3 regions of the Bradyrhizobium sp. SZCCHNR1043 genome follow, and region 2 is predicted to be linked to each of the others. Evidence: predicted binding sites of a transcription regulator. Region 2 holds the regulator's gene; each other region holds the start of a gene.

Region 1 (10,155 bases), on a different contig from region 2:
ATCCTGTTCCTGCAGGGTGTCGATCTCGGCATCGTCCGAGCCGACACGCTCGACTATCTCGAGCGCAAGGGCTTCGCCAAGGACATCAAGCGGCAGTTCACCTACGTCACCAAGCTCTACAACGAGGAGATGCAGGTCATCGCGCCACGCGCGGTGCGCACGCTGCGTGACCTCGAAGGCCGCCGGGTCAGCGTCGACCTGCCGAATGGCGGCACCTTCGTCACGGCGCTGACGGTGTTCGAGCGGTTGGGCCTGCGCGCCAACTTCGCCTATATCGAGCAGCGCATCGCGATGGAGAAGCTGAAGCGCGGCGAGCTCGATGCCGTCATCGTGGTCGGCGGCAAGCCCTACAAGTCGGTCAGCACCTTCGTCAACGACGGGCGCTTCCATCTCGTCAACGTCGATTACGATCGACCGCTGCAGACCGACTACCTGCCGGCGACCCTGACCGCGAAGGACTATCCGAACCTGATCGCCGAGGGCGAGAAGGTCGACACGATCGCGGTGCCGGCCGTGCTCGCCGCCTATAATTGGGCGCCGAACACCGACCGCTATCGCAAGCTCGCGACCTTCGTCGATGCCTTCTTCACCAAATTCCCGGCATTCCAGAATCCGCCGTTCCATCCGAAGTGGAAGGAGGTCTCGCTGTCGGCGCCGCTGGCCGGCTGGCAGCGGCTGCCGTCCGCGAGCAAATGGCTGGAGAGCCATGCCATGGAAGGCGCACAGCGCGACCGCTTCGATGACTTCCTGAAGCAGAGCAGCGCCGGCAGGGCGATGCCGAGCGAGGCCGACCGCGAGGCGCTGTTCAAGCAGTACCAGGCCTGGGAGGCCGAGAAGACCGGCAGCGCCCGCGCCCAGGCGCGCGGCCAGCGCTGAGCTCGTAGCGTTCAACGAGGTCCCATCAGGAGAAAAGCCCCGCGAACGCGGGGCTTTTTGCTGTCGTTTGCCGTTGTGCCCTTCCGAGGCGCTGACTGCGGGAACCCGGCTTGCCGGCCCAAGCCGCCGTCAGCCGATATTCTCGCCGTCCTTCGCGACGTCAGCGTTCTTGTCTGCCGCCAGCCGCGCGAGTACGGCGCGGGCCGCGGCATGATGGTCGGGCGTGATGTTCGAGGCGACCATGCGGATGGCGGTGGCGAGCACCGCCGCGTCGTCGGTGAAGCCGAGGATGGGCAACACGTCAGGCATGAAGTCGAACGGCACGACGAAGTAGGCGATGGCGCCGAGCAGGGCGACCTGGACGTGCCGCGGTGTCTCCTTGTCGAAGGCGCAGTAATACGCCGCAAGCAGCTCCTCGGCGAACGGCAACCGCGCGACAACCGTCTTGAACTTGATCCAGAAACGGCGGCGAAGGGTCTCGCGATCCCGGGCCAGCCGCTCCGCGGGCTCGAAGCCAACGTTGTAGTCGGTCGCATCCGACATGATGTCCGATCTCCGGTTCCAGACGGCGCTGGAGGCGCGGTCCTCGCCCTCGGATGTGGTGATGGCGACGCCGGCCGCAAGGCGCGTGCCGTCGTCGCCAAGGCCTCAGCCGCGCATCGTCGCGGCGATCGCATTCATCGCCTTGGCGAGCTCGATGTCGCGCATGGTCACGCCGCCTGCGTCATGGGTCGTGAGGACCACCTCGACGGTGCGGTAGACGTTGCGCCACTCGGGATGATGGTCGTGCTTCTCGGCGACCAGCGCGACCCGGGTCATGAAGCCGAACGCTTCGTTGAAGTTCTTGAACGTGAAGGTGCGGGCGATGGCCTCGCGGCCCTCCAGCTCGGACCAGTCGGGAAGCTCCCGCAGGGCGGTGGCGCGTGCCTCCGCCGACAATCGTTGCGGCATCTCGATCTCCTCTTGTGGTGCAATCGACCGGACACGTGGCAGCGTCCGGGCGATTGCGGGGCTACCTCCGGCTGGATCGCGCCGGTGTCCGGTTGCCAAGACTAGCCGAAAACGCATCCCGATCAGAGCCTTGTCACAGGCGCCATGCCGGAGGGGCTCGGAACTGCCCCGATCCTGCGGTGGACTGGTGCGGTGGTAACCATGACGCAGATGTCACCCCGGGCGGACAAGAAATTTGCTACAGTTCAGCTCTATCGAAGGACGACGTGGCCAGACGAAGCCGCCGGTGGCGTCGCCCGGCCCTGGGACCACCGGAGGACGGAATCTGGTAGATACTCAGACCACGCCAGCGCAGCGCTCACGGATGCGCCCTGCCGTGTTCATCGTCATCGCCGGGATCCTCGCGGTCGTCGGCGCTTTGACGGGTGCCTACTATTTTGCGATGCGTCCCGTGGTGCTCAAGATCGCGGTCGGTCCGCCCAACAGCGACGACCTCAAGGTCGTCCAGGCCCTGACCCAGGCCTTTTCCCAGTCGCACGCCTCCGTCAGGCTGCGGCCGGTTCCGACCGAGGGCGCCGCCGAGAGCGCGCAGGCGCTGGCCGCCGCCAAGGTGGATCTTGCGATCGTGCGGGGTGACCTCGAGGTCCCAAAGAACGCACAGGCGGTAGCGACGCTGCGCAAGAACGTCGTCGTCCTCTGGGTGCCCTCGTCCGGCAAGGGCAAGAGCCGCAAGGGTGGCGCCAAGATCACGAAGATCTCGCAGCTCGCGGGCCACAAAGTCGGCATCATCGGCCGGACGCCGGCGAACGCGAACCTGCTGAAGGTCATCCTGCGCCAATATGGCGTCGACCCCGGCAAGGTCGAGATCGTCCAATTCCCGATCACCGAGGCCGCCGAAGCGGTCCGAAGCCAGAGGGCCGATGTCTATCTGGCGGCCGGTCCCATCAACAGCAAAATCACGGCGGATGCGATCGCCGCCGCTACCAAGGAGGGCGGCCCCCCCACCTTCCTGGCCATCGATTCCGCCGGAGCCATCGCACAGAACCATCCCGAATACGAGGCCACCGAGATTCCGGCCGGCGCGTTCGGCGGGGCGCCCGATCGCCCTGAAGATGAAGTGAAGACGATCAGCTTCAATCACCACATCGTGGCACGCAAGGGCCTCGCCGAATCGACGGTCTCGACGTTCACGCATCAGCTGTTCTCGGTGCGCCAGCAGCTGATGTCGGAATTTCCGCTTGCCGCCAAGATCGAGACGCCGGACACCGACAAGGACGCCGCGATCCCCGTCCATCCCGGCGCGGCGGCCTTCGTCGACGGCGAGGAGAAGACCTTCCTCGACCGCTACAGCGACTACATCTGGTGGAGCCTGATGGCGCTTTCGGCGATGGGCTCGGCCGGCGCGTGGTTCGCCGGCTATCTCAAGCGCGACGAACGCACCATCAACACCTCGCTGCGCGATCGTCTGCTGGAGATGATCACGATCGCGCGCAAGTGCGATTCGACCGAGGAGCTCGATCAGCTCCAGGCCGAGGCCGACGAGATCCTGCGCAACACGCTGACCTGCTTCGAGGACGGCGCGATCGAGCACGCGGCGTTGACCGCGTTCAACATCGCGCTCGAGCAGTTCCACAACGCGGTGGCCGATCGCAAGCTCATCCTGATGAGCATGCCCGCCAATCTGCAGCGCACCGGCGCGCAGTTGCGTGCCGCCGGCACCTGAGGTCTGCCACGCTCCCCTTGCGGCGGTGTCGCGCACTGCCCAAGACGCCGCGTGTAATTCCAGCGTCATCAATCTTTTCTAGGTCTGCCGGGCCGTGGCTCGCGCCTGCTCCCGCGCGCGATCCGACCAGGAGATCCGCATGACGCTTCGCATTCCTCGACCGCGCACAGCCCTGTCCCGCCGCCGCTTCCTGTCGACAGCCGCCGCAGCCGGCGTCACGACGCTGGCGATGCCCTATCTGAGCCGCGCCGCCGACCGGCCGCAGATCACGCATGGCGTGCAGTCCGGCGACGTTGGCATGGATGGCGGCGTGGTCTGGGCGCGTGCCGACCGGCCGTCGCAGATGCTGGTCGAGGTGGCGACCACCGAGTCGTTCAAGGACGCGCGTACGCTGCCTCCGGTCGCCGCACTTCCGGAAAGCGACTTCACGGCCAAGATGCTGATCGACGGTCTGCCCAGCGGCCAGGACATCTTCTACCGCGTCAAGTTTCGCGACCTTTCGCATGTCGCGGTCGAAAGCGAGGCCGCGCTTGGCCGCTTCCGCACCGCGCCCGGCAACAAGCGCGACGTCTCGTTCGTCTGGGGCGGCGACGTGGCGGGGCAGGGCTGGGGCATCAATCCCGACGATGGCGGCATGTTCACCTTCTCGACGATGAAGAAGCACCGCCCGGACTTCTTCCTGCATTCCGGCGACACCATCTATGCCGATGGCCCGATCAAGTCCGAGGTGAAGCTGCCGGACAACAAGGTGTGGAAGAACCTCACCGTGGAAGAGAAGGCGAAGGTCGCCGAAACGCTCGACGAGTTCCGTGCCGCTCACAAATACAATTTCCTCGACGAGAACGTCCGCGCCTTCAATGCCGAGGTGCCGATCTTCGTGCAGTGGGACGATCATGAGGTCACCAACAACTGGTCGGCCTCCAAGGAGCTGCCGGCCAGCTACAAGGAGCGCAACATCCAGCTGCTCGCGGCCCGCGCGGCGCGCGCCTTCCACGAGATGTATCCGATGCGCGAGAGCATCATCGAGCCGGGCCGAGTCTATCGCACCATCAACTATGGCCCGCATCTCGACGTGTTCGTGCTCGACGAGCGCAGCTACCGCGGCGCCAACGGTCCCAATCTCGAGGACAAATATGGTCCGGCGTCCTACTTCATCGGGCCGGAGCAGATGCGCTGGCTGAAGCAGGCGCTGCTCAATTCGCGCGCGACCTGGAAGGTGATCGCCTCCGACATGCCGCTCAGCATCATCGTCTATGACGACGCGGCCAACAAGAAGGGCTCGGAAGCGGTTGCCCAAGGGGACGGCCCGGCGCGCGGCCGCGAGCTCGAGATTGCCGAGATCCTGCGCTTCATCAAGACGGCGCCGATCCAGAACACGGTGTGGCTGACGGCGGACGTGCACTACGCGGCCGCGCACTATTACGATCCGAACAAGGCGCAGTTTCAGGACTTCGAGCCGTTCTGGGAGTTCGTCTCCGGTCCGCTGCATGCCGGCACGTTCGGTCCGAACGAGCTCGACAACACCTTCGGCCCCGAGGTGCGCTTCATCAAGGCGCCGGGCCTCGATAAGCAGAACCTGCCGCCATCGGCCGGCATGCAGTTCTTCGGCCACGTCAAGATCGAGGGCGCCACGGGCCAGATGACCGTGACCCTGCGCGATCGCGCCGACGTCGCGCTGTGGTCGACCACGCTCGATCCGAAGCTCGGCTGAGGTCTCGTTGTTCGGCGGCAAGACGATCGCGTGCTGCGACGGCAACTAGTCGCGTCGGCGCAGCACCGCCTCCAGCGCGTCGGTCGGGCAAGGCTTCGGCAGCCGTGGCCGGTCGGCGAACGCGGCCGGCACGCGGTCGGCGCCATAGCCGGTGGAGAAGGCGAAGGGAATGCCGAGCGCCGTTAGCCGCTCGGCAATCGCAAAGCTCTTTTCGCGGACCAGGCCGACATCGAGCAATGCGAATTGCGGGGCGCGCTCCGCGATCATGGCGAGCGCGGTCGCGACGTCGGCTGCGATCCTGATGTCGGGAACGCCGAGGTCGGTGATCGTGTCTTCCAATCCGAGCGCAATGATAGGGTCGTCTTCGACGACCAGCACATGTTGATAAAGCTCGGGCACGCTTGATTGCGAGCTGGTCATGGGATCTGCGGGTTCCAGGATGAGGGATGGGCGCCGCAGCCGGCGTCTCCTCTTGAGTGCGCTGGCGGGTTCCTGGAACCAAGGCAGCATATCAGAGTTCCTGTGTCGGTGCACTTGTGAACACAAGGAGCACGAATCACGCACATGCGTTGCGCGCGGGGGATGACGATGCTGAGCCAGGGTGTGACCACGCTGAACCGGGAACGGCCCCACAACAACCTGCTGCTGCGGCTGAGTCCGGCCGACTACGCGCTGATCTCGCCGTATCTGGTGGAGGACGAGGCAACGCCGAACGATCTGCTCTACAATCCCGGGGACGATGTGCAGATCGTGCATTTTCCCTGTGGGCCGGCGCTCACGTCCTATCTCGTCCCCAATGAGGACGGCCGCGACGTCGAGACCATCCTGGTCGGCCGCGAGGGCGCCGTCGGCGGCATCGTCAGCGAGGGCTTCCTGCCGGCCTATACGCGGATCGTCGTCAAGTTCGGCGGCCCGTTTGCACGGCTGCCACTGTCCCGCCTAGCGGCCGCCAAGCTGCAATCCAAGACGCTCCGCAACGTGTTCGCGCGCTACGCCGATTGCATGCTGGCACAGATGTTCCAGTCGACCGCCTGCAACGCGATTCATTCGATCGAGCAGCGGACGGCGAAGTGGATCGTGGCCGCGATGGACCGCACCGACGGCGAGCCGATCGTGCCGCTGACGCATGAGCAGCTGGCGACGCTGCTCGGCGTCGGCCGCAGCTATGTCAGCCGGGTCGTCCAGACCTTCCGAGCCGAGGGCATTCTCGAAACCCGCCGCGGCGCCTTCATGGTGCGCGACTTCGACGCGCTGAAGCGCCGCTCCTGCCTGTGCAACGAAGCCGTGAAGACCCATTTCGAGGAGGTCCTGCGCGGCGTCTATCCGACCGAGCAGGCCGCGACGGGCTGAGCCCGCAGGCGTTTTTTACTTTCCGCGCATAGACGCAGCCGACGGCTGTCAGCGCTGGTCCTCGTGGGATCGCCGGTCGGAGTGGTTGGTCTCGTCTTCTACCGCGCCGCCCGGAAGCGTGCGGTCGCGGAGGCGTTAGCCAGCCGCTCGGAAACCGCTCCTCGTTCCTGAAAGCAGTCATTGTTTTTTGGCATTTTCTGCCTATATTGCGCCGCAACGCGTGAGGTCTGCCCGGTCGATTGGCCGGGCTTCCTATTTGGGGCTGCCGGCCCCTGCCGCCGAACGAGTTTCGCGAGCGCGCGTCGTAAAGCTAACAGCTTGATTCGACTATAACAAAGCGCGCGCCCCGCCGGGGACAGAGCACGGGCTCTTGAGAAAGCTTAGAAGACACCGACCATGAATCTTCGCAACATCGCCATCATCGCCCACGTCGACCACGGCAAAACCACCCTGGTTGACCGTCTCCTGCAGCAGTCGGGTACCTTCCGCGAGAACCAGAAGGTTGCCGAGCGCGCCATGGACTCGAATGACCTGGAGCGCGAGCGCGGCATCACCATCCTGGCCAAGGCCGCCTCGGTGCAGTGGAAGGACACCCGCATCAACATCGTCGACACCCCCGGCCACGCCGATTTCGGCGGCGAGGTCGAGCGCATCCTGAACATGGTGGACGGCGCCCTGGTGCTGGTCGACGCCGCCGAGGGCCCGCTGCCGCAGACCAAGTTCGTGGTCTCCAAGGCGCTCAAGGTCGGCCTCAAGCCGATCGTCGTCATCAACAAGGTCGACCGTCCCGACGCCCGTCCGACCGAGGTCATCAACGAGGTGTTCGACCTGTTCGCCGCACTCGACGCGTCCGAGGAGCAGCTCGACTTCCCGATCCTGTACGGGTCGGCCAAGCAGGGTTGGATGGCCGAGAGCCCGGAAGGTCCGAAGGACGCCGGGATGCAGCCGCTGTTCGACCTGGTGCTGCGCCATGTGCCGGCGCCGTCGGTCGAAGAGGGGCCGTTCCGCATGATCGGCACCATCTTGGAGGCCAACAACTTCCTGGGGCGCATCATCACCGGCCGCATCACCTCGGGCAGCATCAAGCCCAACCAGGCCGTGAAGGTGCTGAACGCCGAGGGCAAGGTCGTCGAGCAGGGCCGTATTTCCAAAATTCTCGCGTTCCGCGGCATCGAGCGCGTGCCGCTCGACGAGGCCGAGGCCGGTGACATCGTCGCCATCGCAGGCCTGACCAAGGGCACCGTCGCCGACACGTTCTGCGATCCCTCGGTCGAGACTCCGCTCCCGGCGCAGCCGATAGACCCGCCAACCGTGTCGATGTCCTTCATCGTCAACAACTCGCCGCTGGCGGGCACCGAAGGCGACAAGGTCACGAGCCGCATGATTCGCGACCGCCTGCTGCGCGAGGCCGAGGGCAATGTCGCGCTGCGCGTGGTCGAATCCGCCGACAAGGACGCCATGGAAGTGTCGGGCCGTGGCGAATTGCAGCTCGCGATCCTGATCGAGACCATGCGCCGCGAAGGCTTCGAGCTGTCGGTGTCGCGTCCGCGCGTGGTGCTGCAGAAGGACGAGGCCACCGGCGCGTGGCTGGAGCCGATCGAGGAGGTCGTGATCGACGTCGACGAGGAGCATTCCGGCGTCGTCGTGCAGAAGATGAGCGAGCGCAAGTCCGAGATGATCGAGATGCGCCCGTCCGGCGGCAACCGCCTGCGGCTGGTGTTCTACGCGCCGACCCGCGGCCTGATCGGCTATCAGGGCGAGCTGCTGACGGACACCCGCGGTACCGCGATCATGAACCGCCTGTTCCACGGTTATGCCCCGTTCAAGGGCGAGATCGCCGGCCGCCGCAACGGCGTCCTGATCTCCAACGACCAGGGCGAGGCGGTGGCCTACGCGATGTTCAAGCTGGAGGACCGCGGCCCGATGATGATCGAGCCGGGCTGGAAGGTCTATCGCGGCATGATCGTCGGCGAGCACACCCGCGACAACGATCTCGAGATCAACGTGCTGAAGGGCAAGCAGCTCACCAACATCCGCACCACGTCGAAGGACGAGGCGGTCCGTTTGACGCCGCCGATCCGGATGACGCTGGAGAAGGCGCTGGCCTATATCGAGGACGACGAGCTGGTCGAGGTTACGCCGAAGTCGATCCGCCTGCGCAAGAAGCATCTCGATCCGAACGAGCGCAAGCGCGCCGAGAAACAGAAGGAAGCGGTGGCGTAATTTCCGCCCTCCATCCTCAAATGCGTCATGGCCGGGCTTGTCCCGGCCATCCACGTTTTGCGGCTTGCGAGGACGACGTGGATGCCCGGCACAAGGCCGGGCATGACGACGGAGTTGGATGAGCCAATGTCTTTCCCATCCTCCATCGACATCGCCATCATCGGCGCGGGTGCCGCGGGCCTCGGCGCCGCACATGCGCTGCAGGACAAGGGCGTCTCGTTCATCGTCCTGGAGGCCCTCGACCGCATCGGCGGCCGTGCTCACACCATCATGGCTTCGCCTGATGTCACCTTCGATCTCGGCTGCGGCTGGCTGCATTCGGCTGATCGCAACTCCTTCGTCGGCATCGCCGAGCGGCTTGCTTTCACGATCGACACCAGCCGGCCGCCCTGGCGCGACCAGGCCTATGACGCGGCATTTCCGCGCCACGAGCGCGAGGAGTTCTTGCGGGCGCTGGAGGCGTTCTTCACGCGCACCGCAGAGGCCGCCAAGAGTGGCCGCGATGCCCCGGCGAGCATCTGCCTGGAGCCCGGCAATCGCTGGAACGGCATGATCGATGCGATCTGCACCTATCTCAACGGCTGCGAGCTCGACCAGATGTCGCTGCTCGACTTCGAAGCCTATGAGGACACCGAGCTGAACTGGCGCGTTCGCCACGGCTATGGCGCGCTGGTCGCCGCCTATGGCGGGGGCCTGCCGATCGCCTTGAACTGCAACGTGACCCTGATCGATCACGGCGACAGGCGCATTCGCTTGACGACCTCGCGGGGCACGGTGACGGCCGACAAGGTCATCGTGACCGTGCCGACCAGTCTCATCGTCGACGAAGCGCTCCGCTTTTCGCCGGCCCTGCCGAGCAAGGTCGAAGCCGCCGCTGGCCTGCCGCTCGGTCTCGACAACAAGGTGACGCTGGCGCTCGACGGCTGGGAGCACCTGCCGAGGGATTCGGGCATGCGCGGCCGAAGCCACACCGCGCGGGTCGGCAGCTTCCAGCTGCGCCCGTTCGGCCAGCCCTGCATCGAAGGTTTTTATGGCGGCAGCTTCGCTCGCGAGATCGAAGTGGCGGGCGAGGGGGCCTTGGCGGCGCAGGCGATCGACGACATCGCGGCCCTGCTCGGCAACGACATCCGCAAGAGCCTCCGTCCGCTCGCCGAGTCCCGCTGGGGCGCCGACCCGTTCGCGCGCGGCGCCTATTCGCATGCACTGCCCGGACATGCCGACAAGCGCGCCGTGCTGGCCGCGCCGGTTGATGATCGGCTGTTCTTCGCCGGCGAGGCGACGCCCGTGGATTTCTTCTCGACCGCCCATGGCGCGCGCGACA
Region 2 (10,155 bases):
GGCGCTTCCGGATGCGCCGGCCAAGGTGACCGCGCGCAACCTCAACTTCTACTACGGCGACCATCACGCGCTGAAGAACATCAACCTGTCGCTGGGCACCAACCGCGTCACCGCGTTCATCGGCCCGTCCGGCTGCGGCAAGTCCACGCTGCTGCGCATCTTCAACCGGATGTACGATCTCTATCCGGGCCAGCGGGCGACCGGGCAGCTGATGCTCGACAACACCAACATCCTCGATCCCAAGCTCGATCTGAATCTGCTGCGCGCCCGGGTCGGCATGGTGTTCCAGAAGCCGACGCCGTTCCCGATGACGATCTACGAAAACATCGCCTTCGGCATCCGCCTCTATGAGAAGATCTCGAAGTCGGAGATGGACGACCGGGTCGAGAAGGCGCTGCGCGGCGGCGCGTTGTGGAACGAGGTCAAGGACAAGCTCAACGCCTCGGGCCTGTCGCTGTCCGGCGGCCAGCAGCAGCGGCTGTGCATCGCGCGCACCGTGGCGGTCCGGCCGGAGGTGATCTTGTTCGACGAGCCGTGCTCGGCGCTCGATCCGATCTCGACCGCCAAGGTCGAGGAGCTGATCCAGGAGCTGGCCGAAAACTATACGATCGCCATCGTGACGCATAACATGCAGCAGGCGGCGCGCGTCTCCGACAAGACCGCCTTCATGTATCTCGGCGAGCTGATCGAGTTCGACGACACCAGCAAGATCTTCACTTCGCCGAGTGATCGGCGGACCCAGGATTACATCACCGGCCGGTTCGGCTGACGCCGACGACATTGCCTTCAGGAGATCATCATGGCCAGTGAACATACCGCCAAGGCGTTCGACAGCGATCTGCAGGACCTGACCCGTCTGGTATCGGAGATGGGCGGCCTCGCGGAGCGGCTGATCGTCGATTCCGTCGATGCGCTGGTGCGGCGCGACATCGCGCTCGGCCAGAAGGTGGTCGCCACCGACGCCGAGGTCGACAAGCTGCAGCGCATCATCGAGGAGCGCGCCGTGCTCACGATCGCCCGTCGCCAGCCGATGGCGGTCGACCTGCGCGAGATCGTCGGCGCGATGCGCGTGGCGACCGATCTGGAGCGCATCGGCGACCTCGCCAAGAACATCGGCAAGCGCGTCGCGGCGCTGGAGAGCGACTTCCATCCGCTGAAGCTGATCCGCGGCCTCGAGCACATGACCGATCTGGTGCAGTCGCAGGTCAAGACGGTGCTGGACGCCTATGCCGCGCATGACCTGCCGGCGGCGATGACGGTGTGGAAGGGCGACGAGGAAGTCGACGCCATCTGCACCTCGCTGTTCCGCGAGCTCCTGACCTACATGATGGAGGATCCGCGCAACATCTCGTTCTGCATCCACCTGATGTTCTGCGCCAAGAACATCGAGCGCATCGGCGATCACGCGACCAACATCGCCGAGACTGTATTCTATATGATCGAAGGCCAGCAGATCATGGACAAGCGCCCGAAGGGCGACATGACGAGCTTCGCGACGACGATTCCCGGTAACTAAGAGAGACGGTTCAGACATGGGCGCCCGAATTCTGGTGGTGGAGGACGAGGAGGCGCTGACGACGCTGCTGCGCTACAACCTCGAGGCCGAAGGCTACGAGGTCGAGACCGTGGCGCGCGGCGACGAGGCCGACACGCGGCTGAAGGAGCGCGTTCCGGATCTCGTCGTGCTCGACTGGATGCTGCCGGGCCTCTCCGGCATCGAGCTGTGCCGCCGCCTGCGCGCGCGGACCGAGACCCGGCAATTGCCGATCATCATGCTGACGGCGCGCGGCGAGGAGAGCGAGCGCGTGCGCGGACTCGCCACCGGCGCCGACGACTACATCGTCAAGCCGTTCTCGGTGCCGGAGCTCCTGGCGCGCGTGAAAGGCCTGCTGCGGCGGGCGAGCCCGGAGCGGCTGGCGACCGTGCTGTCCTATGGCGACATCGAGCTCGACCGCGAGAAACGCCGCGTGGCGCGCTCGGGGCGGCCGATCGATCTCGGCCCGACCGAATACCGCCTGCTCGAATTCTTCCTCGAGCACCCCGGCCGCGTGTTCAGCCGCGAACAGCTGCTCGACAGCGTTTGGGGCCGCGACATCTACATCGACGAGCGCACCGTCGACGTCCATATCGGCCGCCTGCGCAAGCTGCTCAATCCCGGCCGCGAGCAGGACCCGATCCGCACCGTGCGCGGCGCCGGTTATGCGCTCGATGATCGCTTCGCCAAGAGCGAGCAGGTGTAAGGGCGATGGGCGTGAGGATGAAGAAGGTGTGAGGCGCGAGCGGGCCCGATTGAGGAGATCGCGGTCCGCTTTCCGCCACGCCGCCGCCGTCTTGATCGTGTCTGCTTCGTGGCCCGTCACGATGTTTCGGTCCCAGCGGACGCCCTTGATCAAGACCATCATCATATCTCTTGTCATGCTGCTCGGCAGCTTGGCGGGCGCCCCGGCCGCCGAGCTCGAGGACGCGGTCGCGGCGGCAGGCAACGGGCAGCATGCGGCGGCGATGCGACGGCTGCTGCCGCTGGCCGCCAAGGGCGATGCGCGGGCGCAGTTCGACGTCGGCTTCATGCAGGCGTTCGGCTGGGGCGTGCCGCGTAATCCGAGCGAGGCGCTGGCCTGGTACCGCAAGGCCGCCGATCAGGGGCTCGCCGTCGCGCAACATTATCTCGGCATCGCCTACGTCAATGGCGAGGGTGTTGCCTCCAACTACGGCGAAGCCAGTCGCTGGTTCAGCCGCGCCGCGGCGCAGGGCTTCGCCCAGTCGCAATACATGCTCGGCCTGATGCTGCTCGACGGCCGCGGTGTGAAACAGGACGTCGTGCAGGGCTATGCCTGGCTGGTGATGGCGGGCCGTAGTGGCGTGCGATCGGCCGGCCGCGACGTGCAGCGGGTCAGGTTGACCGAGCCGCAGCGCGTCCAGGCCCAGAGCGCCATTGCGTCCTGGCAGCCGAAACCGGAATCGGCGGATGCGGGCATTGCCACTCCGCGTCCGGAGCAATTGCTCGGGCTCGATCGCCACATCGGCGAGGTCGTCGATCCCACCTCCTGGCCGGCGTCGTCGATCGGCGTCGTCACCGTCGCGCAATACTCGAGCGGCGGCTGGTGCACCGGCACCCTGGTGGCGCCGCGCGTCGTGCTCACCGCCGCGCATTGCGTCTTCAACGGCGTGGCGCAGGTCAGCCCCGGCAATGTCCGCTTCCTGGCCGGCATGAACCGTGGCACGCCGGCGGCATCGTCGGTCGCCGACAAGCTGATCGTGGCGCCCGATTTCGTCCCGACCCGGCACGACAGATGGTCGCTCGACCGCTCGCCCGCCGATTGGGCGCTGATCGTGCTGAAGGATGCGCTGCCGTCGAAGCCGGTGGCGGTCAAGGCGCTGACCCGCGAGGAGCTCGCGGCTGCGACCACGGCCGGAACCATCTCCGAGATCGGCTATGGCCAGGAGCGGCGCTATTCGCCGACCGGCCAGCGCAATTGCAGCGCCGGCATGACCGGGGATGCCCGGCTGTTGACAGTGCATTGCCTGGCCAATTTCGGCTATTCGGGCTCGCCGATCCTGGCCGAGGTCGGCGGGGAGCCGGCCGTGGTCGGCATCTTCTCGGCGTTCCACGAGGAGACCCGGCTGATGTTCGCCGCCCCCGCGAGCCAGTTCGAGGCGGTCGTGCGCCGCGAGATCGCGGCGCAGAGTGCCTCGGCGCGGTGAGGGAAGGAGCGAGAGAGACGAGGTCCCGCCGCTGGTCATGATCTGTGCGTGACTGGATAGCGGGTTGCCAAGCGAGAGGGCGGTCCGGGAAGCGCCACCCAGGTTTTCCTGCAGCTTTCGCCTGCAGCGGGGCCTTTACCGAACTGGCCTAGCTCTTGCTATAGTCCGAGTATGACGATTGTTCCAATTGATCATCCTCGGGCCGCGCGGCTGCTGTGGTGGCGGTCGCAGCCCGGCCGCAACGTTGCGCTCGTCGGCGGGCTGGTCGCGGCCAACGCGCTCGCCTGGGCCTGGGCATTCGCGCTCTACGCCGACCGGCCCGCCATCGTCGGCACCGCGATGCTGGCCTGGCTGCTCGGGCTGCGCCATGCGGTCGATGCGGATCACATCGCGGCCATCGACAACGTCGTGCGGAAGCTGGTGCAGGACGGTAACCCTCCGCGCGCCGCCGGCCTCTATTTTGCGCTCGGCCATTCCAGCGTCGTCGTCATCGCCACCATCGTCGTGAGCCTCATCGCCGGCGCCGACCTCCTGGATGAAGAGAGTGCGATCAGGGCGATCGGCGGCGTCATCGGCACGTCGGTATCGGCCGGCTTCCTGCTGCTTATCGCGTTGGCGAACCTCATTCTGTTCGTGAACCTCTGGCGCCGCGCCGCACAGCCGCAGTCCGAGATGGAAACAGCCGGAAACAGCGGACGGGGCATCCTCATCCGCCTGCTGCGCCCCGTGCTCCGCCTGGTGGGACGCGCCTGGCACATGTATCCGCTCGGCTTCCTGTTCGGTCTCGGCTTCGACACCGCGAGCGAGATCGGGCTTCTCAGCCTGTCGGCGACCGAGGCTGCGCGCGGCGCGAGCCTCGCCCATGTGCTGGTATTCCCGGCGCTGTTCGCGGCTGCGATGGCCACCGTCGACACCGCCGACAGCATGCTGATGGTCGGCGCCTATCGCTGGGCGCTGACCGATCCCGCACGCAAGCTGCGCTATAACCTCGTGATCACCGGCGCATCCGTTGCCATCGCGCTGGTGATCGGCAGCTTCGAGGCGTTCACGCTGTTGGCGCCGCGGCTTGGCCTGACGGGGGGATGGGCTGACGTCGCCACCGCGCTGGGCGGCGACGTCGCCAATCTCGGGCTCGTCGCGATCGGCGTGTTCGGACTGATCTGGGCGGTCGCCATGCTGCTCGGTCGCAGTCAGCGCGGTTCCGAGGCGACGCCCGGCGAAGCGCTTGCCAGCGTTCGTGCGGGGGCGCTAAACCCGCCGGCGATACGAAGCGGAACGCATAAGACGGGCTAGGAGCGGGGCCTCATGATGGTCGGCTCGGAGGGAACGATCAGGATGCTGTGGCTGCAGGGCGCGAGCTGCGGCGGCTGCACGATGTCGATCCTGGAAAGCGGCGCGTCCGGCTGGTTCGACGAATTGCGCCAATCCGGCATCGATCTGGTATGGCATCCCTCCGTCAGCGAGCAGACCGGGGACGAGGTGGTGGAGCTGTTGGAGGCGATCCGCGACGGTCGCGAGCGGCTCGATCTGCTGGTGCTCGAAGGCTCGGTGGCGCGCGGACCTGGTCTGACCGGCCGCTTCAACATGCTCGCCGGCACCAACCGCTCGATCTATCACTGGCTGCTCGATCTGGCGCCGCTGGCCGACTACGTCGTTGCCGTCGGCAGCTGCGCCGCCTATGGCGGCATTCCCGCGGCTGGCATCAATCCGACCGATGCGGTCGGACTGCAGTTCGAGGGCAGCGATATCGGCGGCGCGCTTGGCGCGGCCTTCCGCTCGAAACGCGGGCTGCCGGTGATCAACGTCGCAGGCTGTGCGCCGCATCCGGGCTGGATGATGGAGAGCCTGCTGGCGCTTACCTCGGGCGATCTGACGGCAGACGGCCTCGACACAGTCGGCCGTCCGACCTTCATCGCCAACCACCTCGCTCATCACGGCTGCTCACGCAACGAGTTCTACGAGTTCAAGGCGAGTGCGGAAGCGATGTCAGAGCGCGGTTGCCTGATGGAGCATCTCGGCTGCCGCGCAACGCAGGCGGTCGGCGACTGCAATCAGCGCTCGTGGAACGGCGGCGGCTCCTGCACCAAGGGCGGTTATGCCTGCATCGCCTGCACCTCGCCGGGCTTCGAGAGCGCGCAGAACTATCTGGAGACGGCGAAGCTCGCCGGCATCCCCGTCGGCCTTCCCACCGACATGCCGAAAGCCTGGTTCGTCGCGCTCGCAGCGCTGTCGAAATCGGCCACGCCGCGCCGCGTCCGACTCAATGCGACGGCCGATCATGTCGTGGTGCCGCCGGGCCGTTCCGGCGACAAGCGCCGTCCATGACGCGGATCACGGTCGGACCGTTCAATCGTGTCGAAGGCGATCTCGAGGTCAGGCTCGATATCGAGAGCGGCCGCGTCGCGCGGGCGGAGGTGACGGCGCCGCTCTATCGGGGTTTCGAGCAGATCCTTGAGGGCCGGCCGCCGCTCGACGCCCTGGTGATCGCGCCGCGCATCTGCGGCATCTGCTCCGTGTCGCAATCGATCGCGGCCGCCGCGGCGTTGCGCCAGGCCATGGGCATTGCGGCAGCACCAAACGGCATCCTCGCGAGCAACATCGCGCACGCGGCCGAGAACGCGGCGGATCATCTGACGCATTTCTACATCTTCTTCATGCCGGACTTCGCCCGCGATGCTTATGCCTCGCACGCTTGGCATTCGGCCGCGGCCGAACGTTTCGCGGCGACGAAGGGCAGCGCTGCCCGCGATGCGCTGCCGGCGCGCGCGCGACTGCTGGAGATCATGGGCCTGATCGCCGGCAAATGGCCGCACAGTCTCGCCTTCCAGCCAGGCGGGACGACCCGCGCGATCGAGCTCGGCGAGCGCGTGCGGCTCAGCGCGATCGCGGCGTCGTTTCGCGGTTTCCTTGAGCGCGTCCTGTTCGCCGACAAGTTGGAGAACGTGCTCGCCTTGTCGACGCCGGACGAACTCGACCGTTGGCGCGAGGGCCGAGCCGGCGACTTCGCGCATTTCCTTCGGCTGGCCGATGCGCTCGCGCTGGCCGACCTCGGCAGCGGACCAGGTCTCTTGATGAGCTTCGGCGCGTATCACGACTTCAATGGAGCTCGTTTTCGCGCTGGCGTCCGCACGAGCAGTGGCGAGGTCCAGGCTTTGCCGTCGGACGGCATCACCGAGGACGTCTCGCACGCCTGGATGCACGATACGTCGCTCGATCCGTCCGAGAGCCGCACCGTGCCCGATGCCGACAAAGCCGACGCCTATAGCTGGTGCAAGGCGCCGCGTCTCGCGGGAGAACCGGTCGAGGTCGGCGCTCTCGCAAGGCAGGCCATCGACGGTCAGCCGTTGGTCACCGCGCTGCTCGCGAGCGGTCGCAGCAATGTCCGCAATCGTGTCATCGCCCGGCTGATCGAAACCGCGCAGCTCGCGCTGTCGATCGAGCACTGGATCAAGGCATTGCGTCTCAACGAGCCGTTTTGCGAAAACAGCGCCAGCGCGGTCGACGGCAATTTCGTCGGGCTCGTGGAAGCTGCGCGCGGCAGCCTCGGCCACTGGCTCGCAGTGCGCTCCGGCCGGATCGAGCGTTATCAGATCATCGCGCCGACGAGCTGGAATTTTTCGCCGCGCGACGCCAACGGCGTTGCGGGCCCGCTCGAGCAGGCGCTCGTCGGCACCGAGGTCGGCGATGCCGGCGCGCGTGCGGTCGGCATCCAGCACGTGGTGCGGTCGTTCGATCCCTGCATGGTCTGCACGGCGCATTGAGCGCGCTGCACACAGGCAGGCGGCAAGCGGAAACAAGATTGTCGGTGCAAAGCGCGTGATTTCCGATTGTCGCGCGCGATCCACCACCGAAGGCTCCGTCGCTGCGATCGCACCGCCTCAAGCATCTGAAATCATTATGATTCAAATCCAGCAATGATGCTGGCCCGCATCTTGCTGTCCTTCTCGCCAGAACGCGATCAGATGATCGCCAACGCGATGTCAGGGGAGGACTCATGGGCGCGGCAACGGAAACCTTTTACAGCGTCATCAGGCGTCAGGGCATCACGCGGCGCAGCTTTCACAAATTCTGCAGCCTGACCGCGACGAGCCTCGGCCTCGGCCCGGTCGCGGCGAGCCGCATCGCCAATGCGCTCGAAACCAAGCCGCGCACGCCGGTCATCTGGATGCACGGGCTGGAGTGCACGTGCTGCTCGGAGAGCTTCATCCGCTCGGCGCATCCGCTGGTGAAGGATGCCGTGCTGTCGATGATCTCGCTCGACTATGACGACACCATCATGGCGGCGGCCGGCCACCAGGCGGAGGCCATCCTCGACGAGACGCGTGCGAAGTACAAGGGACAGTACATTCTTGCGGTCGAAGGCAATCCGCCGCTGAACGAAGGTGGCATGTTCTGCATCGACGGCGGCAAGCCGTTCGTCGAGAAGCTGAAGATGATGGCCGAGGACGCCATGGCGATCATCGCCTGGGGCGCCTGTGCCTCCTGGGGCTGTGTGCAGGCGGCAAAGCCCAATCCGACGCAGGCGACCCCGATCGACAAGGTCATCACCAACAAGCCGATCATCAAGGTGCCGGGCTGCCCGCCGATCGCGGAAGTCATGACCGGCGTCGTCACCTTCATCACCACCTTCGGCAAGCTGCCGGAGCTCGACCGCCAGGGCCGGCCGAAGATGTTCTACTCACAGCGTATCCACGACAAGTGCTATCGCCGACCGCATTTCGACGCTGGCCAGTTCGTCGAGGAGTGGGACGACGAGGCCGCGCGCAAGGGCTACTGCCTCTACAAGATGGGCTGCAAGGGCCCGACCACCTACAATGCCTGCTCGACGGTGCGCTGGAACGGCGGCGTGTCGTTCCCGATCCAGTCCGGTCACGGCTGCATCGGCTGCTCCGAGGACGGCTTCTGGGACAAGGGCTCGTTCTACGACCGCCTCACCAACATCAAGCAGTTCGGCATCGAGCACAACGCCGACCAGGTCGGCATGGTGGCCGCGGGCACGGTGGGCGCAGCGGTCGCGGCGCATGCGGCGGTGACGGCCGTGAAACGGCTCGCCACCAAGCGCGACGACGCCAAACAAGATCATTGATCGCATTCAGGGCAGGCAACGATGGGCATCCAGACTCCCAACGGCTTCAATCTCGACAATTCCGGCAAGCGCATTGTCGTCGATCCGGTCACTCGCATCGAGGGACACATGCGGGTCGAGGTCAACGTCGACTCCGACAATGTCATCCGCAATGCGGTTTCCACCGGCACGATGTGGCGCGGCATCGAGGTGATCCTCAGGAATCGCGACCCGCGCGACGCCTGGGCCTTCACCGAGCGGATCTGCGGCGTCTGCACCGGAACGCATGCGCTCACATCGGTGCGCGCGGTCGAGAACGCGCTCGGCATCACCATTCCGGAGAATGCCAACTCCATCCGCAACCTCATGCAGCTTGCGCTGCAAGTGCACGACCACGTCGTGCACTTCTATCATCTGCACGCGCTGGACTGGGTCGACGTGGTCTCGGCGCTCTCGGCCGATCCGAAGGCGACGTCGACACTGGCGCAGTCGATCTCGAGCTGGCCGCTGTCGTCGCCCGGCTATTTCAGGGACCTCCAGACCCGCCTCAAGAAGTTCGTCGAGTCGGGGCAGCTCGGCCCGTTCAAGAATGGATATTGGGGCAGCAAGGCCTACAAGCTGCCGCCCGAAGCCAACCTGATGGCGGTGGCGCACTATCTGGAGGCGCTCGATTTCCAGAAGGAGATCGTCAAGATCCACACCATCTTCGGCGGCAAGAACCCGCATCCGAACTGGCTCGTGGGTGGCGTGCCGTGTCCGATCAACATCGACGGCACCGGTGCGGTCGGCGCCATCAATATCGAGCGGCTGAATCTCGTCTCCTCGATCATCGATCGCCTGATCGAGTTCAATGAGATGGTCTATCTGCCCGACGTCGCCGCGATCGGCTCCTTCTACAAGGACTGGCTCTATGGCGGCGGCCTGTCCGGCAAGAGCGTGCTCGCCTATGGCGACGTGCCCGAGCATGCCAATGACTACTCCGCCAAGAGCCTGAAGCTGCCGCGTGGCGCGATCATCAACGGCAACCTGTCCGAGGTGTTTCCGGTCGATCACGCCAATCCGGACGAGATCCAGGAGTTCGTGGTTCACTCCTGGTACAAATACCCCGACGAGACCAAGGGACTGCATCCCTGGGATGGCATCACCGAGCCGAACTACGTGCTCGGCCCCAACGCGAAGGGGACCAAGACGGACATCAAGGAGCTCGACGAGGGCGGCAAATATTCCTGGATCAAGGCGCCGCGCTGGCGCGGACACGCGATGGAGGTCGGACCGCTCGCGCGCTGGGTGGTCGGCTATGCGCAGAACAAGGCGGAGTTCAAGGACCCCGTCGACAAGTTTCTCAAGGATCTCGACCTGCCTCTGACGGCGCTGTTCTCCACGCTCGG
Region 3 (10,155 bases), on a different contig from region 2:
AGCGGATCATCGTCCGCGACGCCGCCGCCGTTCCACTGACGGTGGACGCACCGAATACGATCAGGGTCAGCGCGGGTGAGCGGATCGGCCTGTCGATTGAGCCGAGCGCCATTCGTCTGCTGCCGGAGCAAGGCGGATCAGCATGACTAGGCGTCCCGTCACCATCGCACAGATTTCCGATCTGCACATCAAGGCGCCCGGCCGGCTCGCCTACCGCCGGGTCGATACGGCGCGTGCGCTGGCCCGTAGCATCGCGGAACTCAACCGGTTCGAGCCGAAGCTCGATCTGGTGGTGATCTCGGGCGATCTCGCCGATACGCCGTCGCCGGCCGAGTACGATCATCTCAAGGATCTTCTCGGCGAACTCGAGATTCCATTCGCCGCCGTGCCCGGCAATCACGATTCACGCGAGCTGATGCGCGCGGCGTTTCCGGGCACTCTCCATGGTGGACCTACCGGTCCGCTGAACCGGCATGTGGCGTTGGCCGATCTCGATCTGCTTCTGCTCGATTCCAGCGTGCCCGGCCATCCGCATGGCGAGCTCGATGAGGCGAGTCTCCAATGGCTCGACGCCGCGCTGTCCGCCTCCAGCGAAAAGCCGGCCTTGCTGTTTCTGCATCATCCGCCGTTCGCCACTGGCATCTGGCACATGGACCGGCAGAACCTGCGCAACGCCGACGATCTCGCGGCCATCCTCACGCGCCATCCGCGGGTGCAACTGATCGGATGCGGTCACGTCCACCGCGCGGCACTGACCCGGTTTGCCGGCATTCCCTGTGCGATTTGCCCGGCACCGAACCATGCCGTCGCTCTCGACCTGGCCGAGCTTCGACCCCCATCCTTCCGGATCGAGCCGCCGGCCTTTCACCTTCATGCCTGGTTTCCAGGACCGGGATTCGGAACGGTCGTCACGCATCAGGTGCCGATCGGGGATTTCGACGGGCCGCATCCGTTCTTCAATCAAGACGGCACGCTCATCGACTGAGCGCGCAAGGACGCGACAAAGCCATGGATGTCTGGTCTAGCTCTCGACCTCGAACGTCACGCGCTCCGCGGCGAAGCGCGAGCGCTTGCTGACGAGCGGCGTCGCATCGGCATCGATGTCGGTGCTGTCGACGACTAGCACCGGGCGCCCAATCGCGAGGTCGAGCCGTGCGGCGTCGCTTGCGTCGGCGATGGCTGCCGTGATCCTGGTCGTGCCGCGGCGATAGTCGCGAATGCCGTAATGCGCGAGCAGCGCCGTCATCGAGCGGACCGACGCGAAGATGTGACCGGCCTCGGGAAATCGCTCGGACGACAGCCAGGACGTGCTGACGCAGATCGGGGTCTTGTCGGCAAGACGCAGTGCCTCGATTCGGACCAGCGGAGCACCCGTCTTCAATCGCAGCTCGCGCGCGAGTTCGCGCGTTGCGGGCTCTTCGGACGCTGCGATCAACTGCCCACGAGGCTCACGCCCGCCGGCGCCCACGATCTCGGAGAACCTGGTTCGCGATCTCAGCGGATATGACAGACGAGGCGCTTCGACATAGGTGCCGCTGCCGCGCTCGGCGCGCACGAGGCCGCGCTGCGCCAAGGTCGCGAGCGCGCGCCGTACCGTATGACGGTTGACGCGGTAGGTTTCGGCGATCTCGGTCTCGCCGGGCAGGCGCGTGCCGGCGGCGAAGCGGCCGTCGGCGATGTCGCGCTCGATGCCGTCGGCCACCCGCCGCCACAGCGCCACGCCCGAATCGGCGCCCTGCATGCTCATCGCGGCTCCCCGCTGTCCGGCCTCGAAATCACGTCCATGTCATCAAACAGTCATGGCGCTTCGATACGAAGTTGTCTATTAACATAGACAACTTCGTATCGGCAAGATCGGGATGAAGATGGACGGCGAGACGGCGATGCAGGACCGGCGCAGGGCGGTGATGCGGGTATTGGCGCATGCCTCGCATGCGGACATCCGCGCCAGGCTCGATGGCCTCGCGCTGCCTGAGCATCGCGACCTGCGCCCGGCGGAGAATGGCCTCGTGATGCTGCGGGGCCGGATCGGCGGTGATGGAGCGCCGTTCAATGTCGGCGAGGCGACGGTGTCGCGCGCCGCGGTACGGCTGGAGAGCGGCGAGGTCGGGTTCGGCTATGTGCTCGGACGCGACGCCGCCAAGGCGCGTCTGATGGCGCTGTGTGACGCGATGATCCAGTCACCAAGCCACACGCGATCGATCGAGACGCAGGTGGTTGCGCCGCTGCAGGCGCAGATGCGCACTTCGCGCGAGCACCGCGCAGAGGAGGCTGCGGCCACGCGTGTCGATTTCTATACGATGGTGCGAGGAGAAGGCTGATGGCTGCCGCCGCTTCCGATCTGCAGCCTGGTTTCGCCGACAATGTCCTGTCCGCGCAATCGACCTTCCGTACCGTCATGGAGGCCATGGCGCGTCCGGGAAATGTGCGGCAGGTCGAGGTCAATGTCGGCCGGCCCTCGTCCATGATGCCTGGTGCTGCCGCGATCGCGTTGACGCTGTTCGATCATGATACGCCGATCTGGCTCGATGCGCCGCTCGCCGGCACGCCCGAGGTCGGCGCCTGGCTCAAGTTTCACACCGGGGCGCCGATCGTCGCCAATGCCGCGCTCGCCTGCTTTGCAGTGGCGGCGGACCCCGAAGCGCTGCCTGATTTGAATTCATTCGCGCTCGGCAGTGCTGAGTACCCCGATCGCTCGACGACGCTGATCCTGCAGGTGCCGAGCTTGTCCGGAGGGCCGGCGTTCAAGCTGCGCGGTCCGGGCATCGACGGGACGACATTGTTCCGTGCAACGGTCGCGCCCGCCGACCTGTTCGAGCGGCTGTCGATCAATGAGAAGCTGTTTCCGCGTGGTGTCGATGTGGTGCTCGTCGATGGCTCGTCCATCGTCGCCATCCCGCGGACGACCCGACTCGTTTCCGCAGGAGAGTAAGGCATGTATGTCGCCGTGAAAGGTGGCGAGCGCGCCATCGAGAACGCGCACCGGCTGCTGGCGCATGAGCGCCGGGGTGATCGCGACGTGCCGGAGCTGTCGCTGGCGCAGATCTCCGAGCAGTTGGGGCTTGCCGTCGATCGCGTGATGAGCGAAGGCTCGCTGTACGACCGCGAGCTCGCGGCGCTCGCAATCAAGCAGGCGCGTGGCGATCTGATCGAGGCGATCTTCCTGGTGCGCGCCTTCCGCGCGACCTTGCCGCGCTTCGGCGCAAGCGAGCCGGTCGACACCGGCGCGATGCGGGTGCAGCGGCGCGTCTCCTCGACCTTCAAGGACATTCCGGGCGGCCAGGTGCTCGGGCCGACCTTCGACTATACGCATCGGCTGCTCGATCCGCAGTTGGCGGCCGGCGCCGAGCCGGAGCCGCCGGCCCGTGCCGAGGCGCCGAATGCGCCGACGCCACGTGTCACCGACATTCTCGGCCAGGACGGCTTGATCGAGCCGTCGCCGCAAGCCGAGGTTGGCGCGCCGGTCGGCGATCTCACCCGTGATCCCCTGAGCTTTCCCGCCGATCGTGATCTGCGGTTGCAGAATCTCGCACGCGGTGACGAGGGGTTTCTGCTCGCGCTCGGCTACTCGACCCAGCGCGGCTATGGCCGCAACCATCCCTTTGCCGGCGAAATCCGCTTCGGCGAAGTCGAGGTCGAGTTCTTGGCCGAGGAGATCGGCTTTGCGGTGCCGCTCGGATCGGTCGAGCTGACCGAATGCCAGATGGTGAACCAGTTCAAGGGGGCGGCCACCGAGCCGCCGTGCTTCACGCGCGGTTACGGTCTCGCCTTCGGGCAGAGCGAGCGCAAGACGATGTCGATGGCCCTCGTCGACCGAGCCTTGCGCGCGCGCGAGCTGGGCGAGGATATGGTTGCACCGGCGCAGGATGAGGAGTTCGTGATGTCGCACTCCGACAATGTGCAGGCGACCGGGTTCGTCGAGCATCTGAAGCTGCCGCACTATGTCGACTTCCAGTCCGAGCTCGGCCTGCTGCGCAAGCTGCGCCTGGAATTCGCCGAGGCCAATGCCGCTCCTGAATTGAAGGAAGCTGCGGAATGAACGCGCCGACGTACAACTTCGCTTATCTCGACGAGCAGACCAAGCGGATGATCCGCCGCGCAATCCTGAAGGCGATCGCGATTCCCGGCTATCAGGTGCCGTTCGCGAGCCGCGAGATGCCGATGCCCTATGGCTGGGGCACCGGCGGCGTACAGGTCACCGCCGCCATTCTCGGTCCCGACGACGTGCTCAAGGTCATCGACCAGGGCTCGGACGATACGACAAATGCGATCTCGATTCGCAAGTTCTTTGCCAAGACCGCGGGCGTCGCGACCACGACGTCGACGGAAGAGGCGAGCGTGATTCAGACCCGTCACCGAATTCCCGAGGCGCCGCTTCACGAGGGGCAGGTGCTGGTTTATCAGGTGCCGATCCCGGAGCCGCTGCGCTTTCTCGAGCCGCGCGAGACCGAGACCCGCCGCATGCATGCTCTGGCCGAGTATGGCCTGATGCACGTCAAGCTCTATGAGGACATCGCACGTTTCGGTCACATCGCGACGTCCTACGCCTATCCGGTCAAGGTCAATGCGCGGTATGTGATGGATCCGTCGCCGACGCCGAAGTTCGACAATCCCAAGATGGACAATTGCCCGGCGCTGCAATTGTTCGGCGCGGGACGCGAGAAGCGAATCTATGCCATTCCGCCGTTTACATCGGTCGTCTCTCTGGACTTTGAGGACCATCCGTTCACGCGCTACAAGTTCGACGCGCCCTGCGCGCTGTGCGGCGCGGAGCATTCCTATCTGGACGAGATCGTGACCGACGACAAGGGCAGCCGCATGTTCGTGTGCTCCGATACCGACTACTGCGAGGGCCGCCAGGCGTCCGGACATCGTGGCGCGCAGAGCGCCGCTCCACACAAGGAGGGCGCCCATGGCTGAGATGATCAGCGCCTCCGATCAGCCGCTGCTCGTCGCCGAGGGGCTTGCAAAGAGCTACGGCCGGTTGGCGGCATGCCGCGACGTCTCCTTCGTGCTCTATCCCGGCGAGGTGCTCGCCATTGTCGGCGAGTCCGGCTCGGGCAAATCGACACTCTTGCAGATGTTGTCGGCGCAACTGGCGCCGACGGCTGGCCGCGTGTCCTATCGGATGCGTGACGGGGTGCTGCGCGATCTTGCCGGGCTCGGGGAGGCCGAACGCCGTTTTCTGTTCCGCACCGATTGGGGCTATGTCCATCAGGACCCGGCGCAAGGCCTGCGCATGGCGGTTTCGGCGGGCGCCAATGTCGGCGAGCGGCTGATGGCGGTCGGCTGGAATAACTATGGCCGGATCAGGCAGACCGCCTCGTCATGGCTCGCGCGCGTGGAGATCGACGTCGCCCGCATCGACGATGCGCCGCGGACCTATTCCGGCGGCATGCGGCAGCGGCTGCAGATCGCGCGCAATCTGGTGACCGAGCCCAGGCTGGTGTTCATGGACGAGCCGACCGGAGGACTCGACGTCTCCGTGCAGGCGCGCCTGCTCGATCTGATGCGCAGCCTCGTCAACGAGCTTGGCCTCGCCGCCATCGTCGTGACCCACGATCTGGCCGTGGCGCGGTTGCTGTCTCATCGTGTGATGGTCATGAAGGAGGGGCGGGTGATCGAGACCGGTCTCACCGACCAGGTGCTCGATGATCCGCGCGAGCCTTACACGCAGCTCCTCGTGTCCTCGATCCTGCCGCCATGATGCAATTGGGCCCAATGCGATGACCGTGATGATCGATGTCGAGAATGCAGAGAAGACCTTCACCATGCATCTGCAGGGCGGCATACCGCTGCCCGTGGTGCGCGGCGTGTCGTTCCAGGTCAAGGCCGGCGAATGCGTCGTGTTGTCGGGACCGTCGGGCGCGGGCAAGTCGTCGATCCTGAAGATGATCTTCGGCAATTACCGTTGCGATGGCGGCCGCATCGGCGTCCGGCACCAGGGCGAGATGACCAATCTCGCCGGCGCCGAGCCGCGCCTGGTCCTGAATGCGAGGCGGCAGACCATCGGCTATGTCAGCCAGTTCCTGCGCGCGGTGCCGCGCGTCCCTGCACTCGATGTCGTTGCCGAACCGCTGCTCGCGGCCGGCCTGCCGCGCGACGATGCGCGGGTGCGGGCAGGTGGGCTGCTGCGACGGCTGAACATTCCCGAGCGGCTGTGGTCGCTGCCGCCATCGACCTTCTCGGGCGGCGAGCAGCAGCGGGTCAACATCGCACGCGGCTTCATCTCCGAAGTTCCGGTGCTGTTGCTCGACGAGCCGACCGCGTCGCTCGATGCGGCGAACCGCGCGGTCGTGGTCGACCTGATCGCAGCGAAGAAGAAGGACGGAGTGGCGATGCTCGCGATCGTGCATGATGACGAGATCCGCGCCCAGATTGCGGATCGCATAGTCGACGTCATGACATTCGCCGCGGCGGCGTAAAGGGACAAATTGCAGATGAGCGCGAACATGTCCGATCTCGTGATAGGAAATGCCAGGCTGGTCCTCGCCGACCGCGTCGTCGAGCAGGGCTGGGTGGCGATCGCGGGAGGCCGGATCGCCGAACTGGGCGAGGGGGCAGCGCCGGTTGGCAGCCTGGATGCCGGCGGCGACCTGTTGATGCCCGGCCTGGTCGAACTGCACACCGATCACCTCGAAGCGCATTTCGTGCCGCGCCCGAAAGTCTACTGGGATCCCGTTGCTGCCGTCATTTCCTATGACGGGCAGCTTGCGACCGCGGGCATCACGACGGTGCTGGATTCGCTGCGGGTGTGGAGCGAAGAGGGCGCCGAGGGCGTCGACGGCCAGGCCAATGTGCTCGCGGATGCGATCGCGACGGCGCGCGACGGCGGGCTGCTGCGGTCCGATCACTTCCTGCATCTGCGCTGCGAGGTGCCGATGCCGACCGTGGTCGAGGAGGCGCGGCAACTGGCGGGGCGTCCGGATGTGCGGCTGATGTCGCTGATGGATCATACGCCCGGGCAGCGCCAGTTTCGCGACGAAGGCAAGCTGCGCGACTACTATCGCGGCAAGAGCGGCGGCAAGACCGATGCGGAGCTCGACGTGATGTTTGCACGCCGCTTCGCCTATCAGCAGGCCTATGCGGCGCCGAACATGCGCGACATCGTTGCGCTGGCGAAGACCCATGACGTGCCCCTGGCCAGTCATGACGACACCACCGAGGAGAACGTCGCGGACGCGATCAAGGACGGCATCGCGGTCGCGGAGTTTCCGACCACGATGGAAGCCGCGCGGGGCCTTCACCAGGCGGGCATCAGCATTCTGATGGGCGCTCCCAACGTCGTGCGCGGCGGGTCTCACTCCGGCAACATCGCCGCCGTGGACCTCGCGCGCGAGGGCCTGCTCGACATTCTGTCGTCGGACTACGTACCGTCGAGCCTGCTGATGGGCGCGCTGCAATTGCCGCAGCGGGTGCCTTCCATCGATCTTGCCGCAGCCGTCCGCACCGTCACCAAGGCGCCCGCCGATGCCGTCGGCCTGCATGATCGCGGTGAGATCGCCGCAGGCAAGCGTGCGGACTTGATCCGTGTTCATGTCGCGGGCCAGTTGTCGGTCGTGCGCAGCGTCTGGCGGGAAGGACAGCGGGTGGCATGAGCGGAACCGAGGTTGCATCGGCGAAGACATCCGAGAAGCTCGGTCCCGGCCGCCTGATCCTGGTGGTCGGGCCGAGCGGCGCGGGCAAGGACACCTTGCTCAACGTGGCGCGCCGCGAATGCGCCAGCGATGACCGGATCGTTTTTCCGCGGCGGATCGTCACGCGCGAGGCCTCGGCTTTCGAGGATAATCTCGAGATGAGCGCGTCCGCTTTTCGTGAGGCGCTCAGCGCCGGTGAGTTCGCGCTGCATTGGGAGGCCCACGGACATGACTACGGCGTGCCGCGCGCGATCAAGAATGACATCCTGGCCGGCCGCATCGTGGTCGTGAACGTCTCGAGAACGATCATTCCCGCCGCGCGCCGGGACTATGCCGACGTCATCGTCGTCGCCATCACCGCGCCTGCGGATGTTCTCGCCGAACGGCTCGGCAAGCGGCACCGTCCGAGCGACGGCGACATCGGCGAGCGCCTTCACCGCGCGGTGAGCGAAGACGCCGTGGCGGACATAACGATCGTCAATGTCGGCGATCCCGAGCCGCACGGTCGCAGGCTTGCGGAAATCATCAAGCGGCCGATTGACGCAGAACCGATCGGCTCCAAGGGAGGACGCGGCCATGTCGGTCATCACCACGATTGAGCAGCTCGAGGCGATCTATGGCGAGACGGGGCTCGCATCGACGGCGAAGGTGGCAGATCGCGTGACGCCGCACTACCGGATCATGATCGAGAAGTCGCCGTTCGTGGCGCTCGCGACCTGCGGTCCTGAAGGTCTCGACTGTTCGCCCCGCGGCGATCTTCCCGGCTTCATCCGTATCCACGATGACAAGACCCTGATGATGCCGGATCGCCGCGGCAACAATCGCGTGGATTCCCTGCGCAATATCGTGCGTGATCCGCGGATCGCGCTGCTGTTCCTGATTCCGGGATCGGGCAATACGCTGCGTGTGAACGGGCATGGTCACCTGTCGACCGCTCCCGATCTGTTGGAGTCGTTCCGGATGGAAGGCAAGCTGCCGCGCTCCGTCCTGGTCATGATGGTGGAAGAGATCTACTTCCAATGCGCCCGCGCGATCGTTCGTGCCGATCTCTGGAACCCGGACAAGCGGGTCGACCCGCAGCAACTGCCGACGCCGGGACAGATTCTTGCGGCGATGACGGCCAACGATATCGACGGCGCGGCGTACGATCGCGAGTGGCCCGAGCGCGCGCGGAAATCCTTGTGGTGAATTCGGCGGGCGGCTCTTCGAAAAGGGAAGGCCGGGCTCCGAAAGATCAGGCTGCGACGTCGAGCAGGCGTGAGGATCCTCTGATGAGAACCTTGCGCCCGGCGACGGTGAGCGTCGCGGCGCCATTGTCGATTGCGACGAGTCCAAATGCAGTGAGCTCGTCGACAATCACGCCGTTCAGCCTGCGGCGTTCACGCGCGGGAATGCGAAGCGCCTTCAGCGTCTCCCATTGGTCCGGCGTGAGCTCGTGTTCGATTTCCGCGTTCATGCTGCCTCGAATGTTGACGTCCCGCACCCGTCTTAGAAAGTCCGCGTGACGAAGATGCGACCTTCATGCATCCGTACTGATACGGTTCACGTCATTACGCTCGAACCCGCCCGCGATTAATTCAAATTTGAATGATCGCGAATGTGGTGCTGCATTGCAGCTCGCTGTGTTGGTAGCGGTGAACGATCGTCCGTCGTTAACAGATAATTAAGCCATGTGGGCAGCGCACAACGGTAACGCCGCTGTCACATCGGTGTGTCAAACGGCGCCATCGTCCTGCTCGAATCGGCCGGCGCATGTTTGAAACGAAACACGTTGAATGGCTGACCTGACCGACGTTTCGCCGCTGCAGTCGAACCGCAGAATCTGGTTGCGCAGCCTGGGCGGACTGGCCCTGAGCCTCTCGATTGCGGCTGTGGCCGTGTATGTTCTGGCACGCGCCGTCAAGAAGCTCGACTTCGCTCATGTTCTGTCGATCGTCGAGGCCACGGACCTTCATCTGATCGCGATGGCGCTGGCGTTCATCGTCCTCTCCTACGCCAGCCTCACGCTCTACGACCTGTTCGCGTTGCGGACGATTGGCCGGCGGGACATTCCCTATCGCGCGGCCGCGCTCGGCAGCTTCACGAGCTACCCGATTGCGCACGGCATCGGCGCGGTCGCGTTGATCTCACCGCTGGTTCGATATCGGATCTACGCGCCGTACCGGCTCGGTGCGATCGACATCGCCAATATCAGCTTCCTCACCGGACTGACCTTCTGGCTCGGAAATCTCACCGCGCTCGGCCTGAGCTTGATGATCGATCCGGACGCCTTCGGCTGGGTGGAGTATTGGCCGCCGGCGCTCAACCGTCTCGTTGCCGCGGCACTGCTTTGCGCCGTTGCCGCCTTCGTCGTGTGGAGCTGGCCGGGGCGGCGAAGCGTCCGCTGGCCCGTGCGACTGCCGTCCGGGCCCGCTGTGCTGCTGCAGATCCTGGCCGGGCTGGTCGAGCTCAGCACCGCGGCGCTGGCAATGTACGTCCTCATGCCGGCGGAACTCGGCATCGATCTCGCGCGGTTGAT

The links. Region 2 encodes PhoB, which activates phosphate uptake and scavenging genes when phosphate is short. Its sites were predicted from a motif close to TGTCATNNANCTGTCAT; they were not measured.
Region 1: a site for PhoB is predicted at 3,603-3,619, ahead of QX039_RS18060 (alkaline phosphatase D family protein). Genes of this name have one in related genera too.
Region 3: a site for PhoB is predicted at 1,785-1,801, ahead of phnF (phosphonate metabolism transcriptional regulator PhnF). Genes of this name have one in related genera too.

What each region holds. Positions count from the first base shown of each region.
Region 1 covers NZ_JAUEYN010000009.1:316,630-326,784, reverse strand. Annotated here, with positions in the region: gene QX039_RS18080 (TAXI family TRAP transporter solute-binding subunit) at 1-876, shown strand, start outside; gene QX039_RS18075 (YkvA family protein) at 1,006-1,419, opposite strand; gene QX039_RS18070 (4a-hydroxytetrahydrobiopterin dehydratase) at 1,525-1,944, opposite strand; gene QX039_RS18065 (TAXI family TRAP transporter solute-binding subunit) at 2,204-3,550, shown strand; gene QX039_RS18060 (alkaline phosphatase D family protein) at 3,690-5,261, shown strand; gene QX039_RS18055 (response regulator) at 5,307-5,681, opposite strand; gene QX039_RS18050 (Crp/Fnr family transcriptional regulator) at 5,850-6,611, shown strand; gene typA (translational GTPase TypA) at 7,008-8,834, shown strand; gene QX039_RS18040 (NAD(P)/FAD-dependent oxidoreductase) at 8,961-10,155, shown strand, end outside.
Region 2 covers NZ_JAUEYN010000006.1:249,643-259,797, forward strand. Annotated here, with positions in the region: gene pstB (phosphate ABC transporter ATP-binding protein PstB) at 1-769, shown strand, start outside; gene phoU (phosphate signaling complex protein PhoU) at 800-1,516, shown strand; gene phoB (phosphate regulon transcriptional regulator PhoB) at 1,533-2,240, shown strand; gene QX039_RS12810 (trypsin-like serine protease) at 2,386-3,702, shown strand; gene QX039_RS12815 (HoxN/HupN/NixA family nickel/cobalt transporter) at 3,874-4,995, shown strand; gene QX039_RS12820 (HupU protein) at 5,011-6,027, shown strand; gene QX039_RS12825 (nickel-dependent hydrogenase large subunit) at 6,024-7,463, shown strand; gene QX039_RS12830 (hydrogenase small subunit) at 7,697-8,788, shown strand; gene QX039_RS12835 (nickel-dependent hydrogenase large subunit) at 8,810-10,155, shown strand, end outside.
Region 3 covers NZ_JAUEYN010000002.1:327,322-337,476, reverse strand. Annotated here, with positions in the region: gene QX039_RS04115 (ABC transporter ATP-binding protein) at 1-146, shown strand, start outside; gene QX039_RS04110 (phosphodiesterase) at 143-985, shown strand; gene phnF (phosphonate metabolism transcriptional regulator PhnF) at 1,022-1,747, opposite strand; gene phnG (phosphonate C-P lyase system protein PhnG) at 1,866-2,321, shown strand; gene phnH (phosphonate C-P lyase system protein PhnH) at 2,321-2,932, shown strand; gene QX039_RS04090 (carbon-phosphorus lyase complex subunit PhnI) at 2,936-4,039, shown strand; gene QX039_RS04085 (alpha-D-ribose 1-methylphosphonate 5-phosphate C-P-lyase PhnJ) at 4,036-4,920, shown strand; gene phnK (phosphonate C-P lyase system protein PhnK) at 4,913-5,707, shown strand; gene phnL (phosphonate C-P lyase system protein PhnL) at 5,727-6,425, shown strand; gene QX039_RS04070 (alpha-D-ribose 1-methylphosphonate 5-triphosphate diphosphatase) at 6,441-7,598, shown strand; gene phnN (phosphonate metabolism protein/1,5-bisphosphokinase (PRPP-forming) PhnN) at 7,595-8,236, shown strand; gene QX039_RS04060 (pyridoxamine 5'-phosphate oxidase family protein) at 8,214-8,825, shown strand; gene QX039_RS04055 (hypothetical protein) at 8,872-9,093, opposite strand.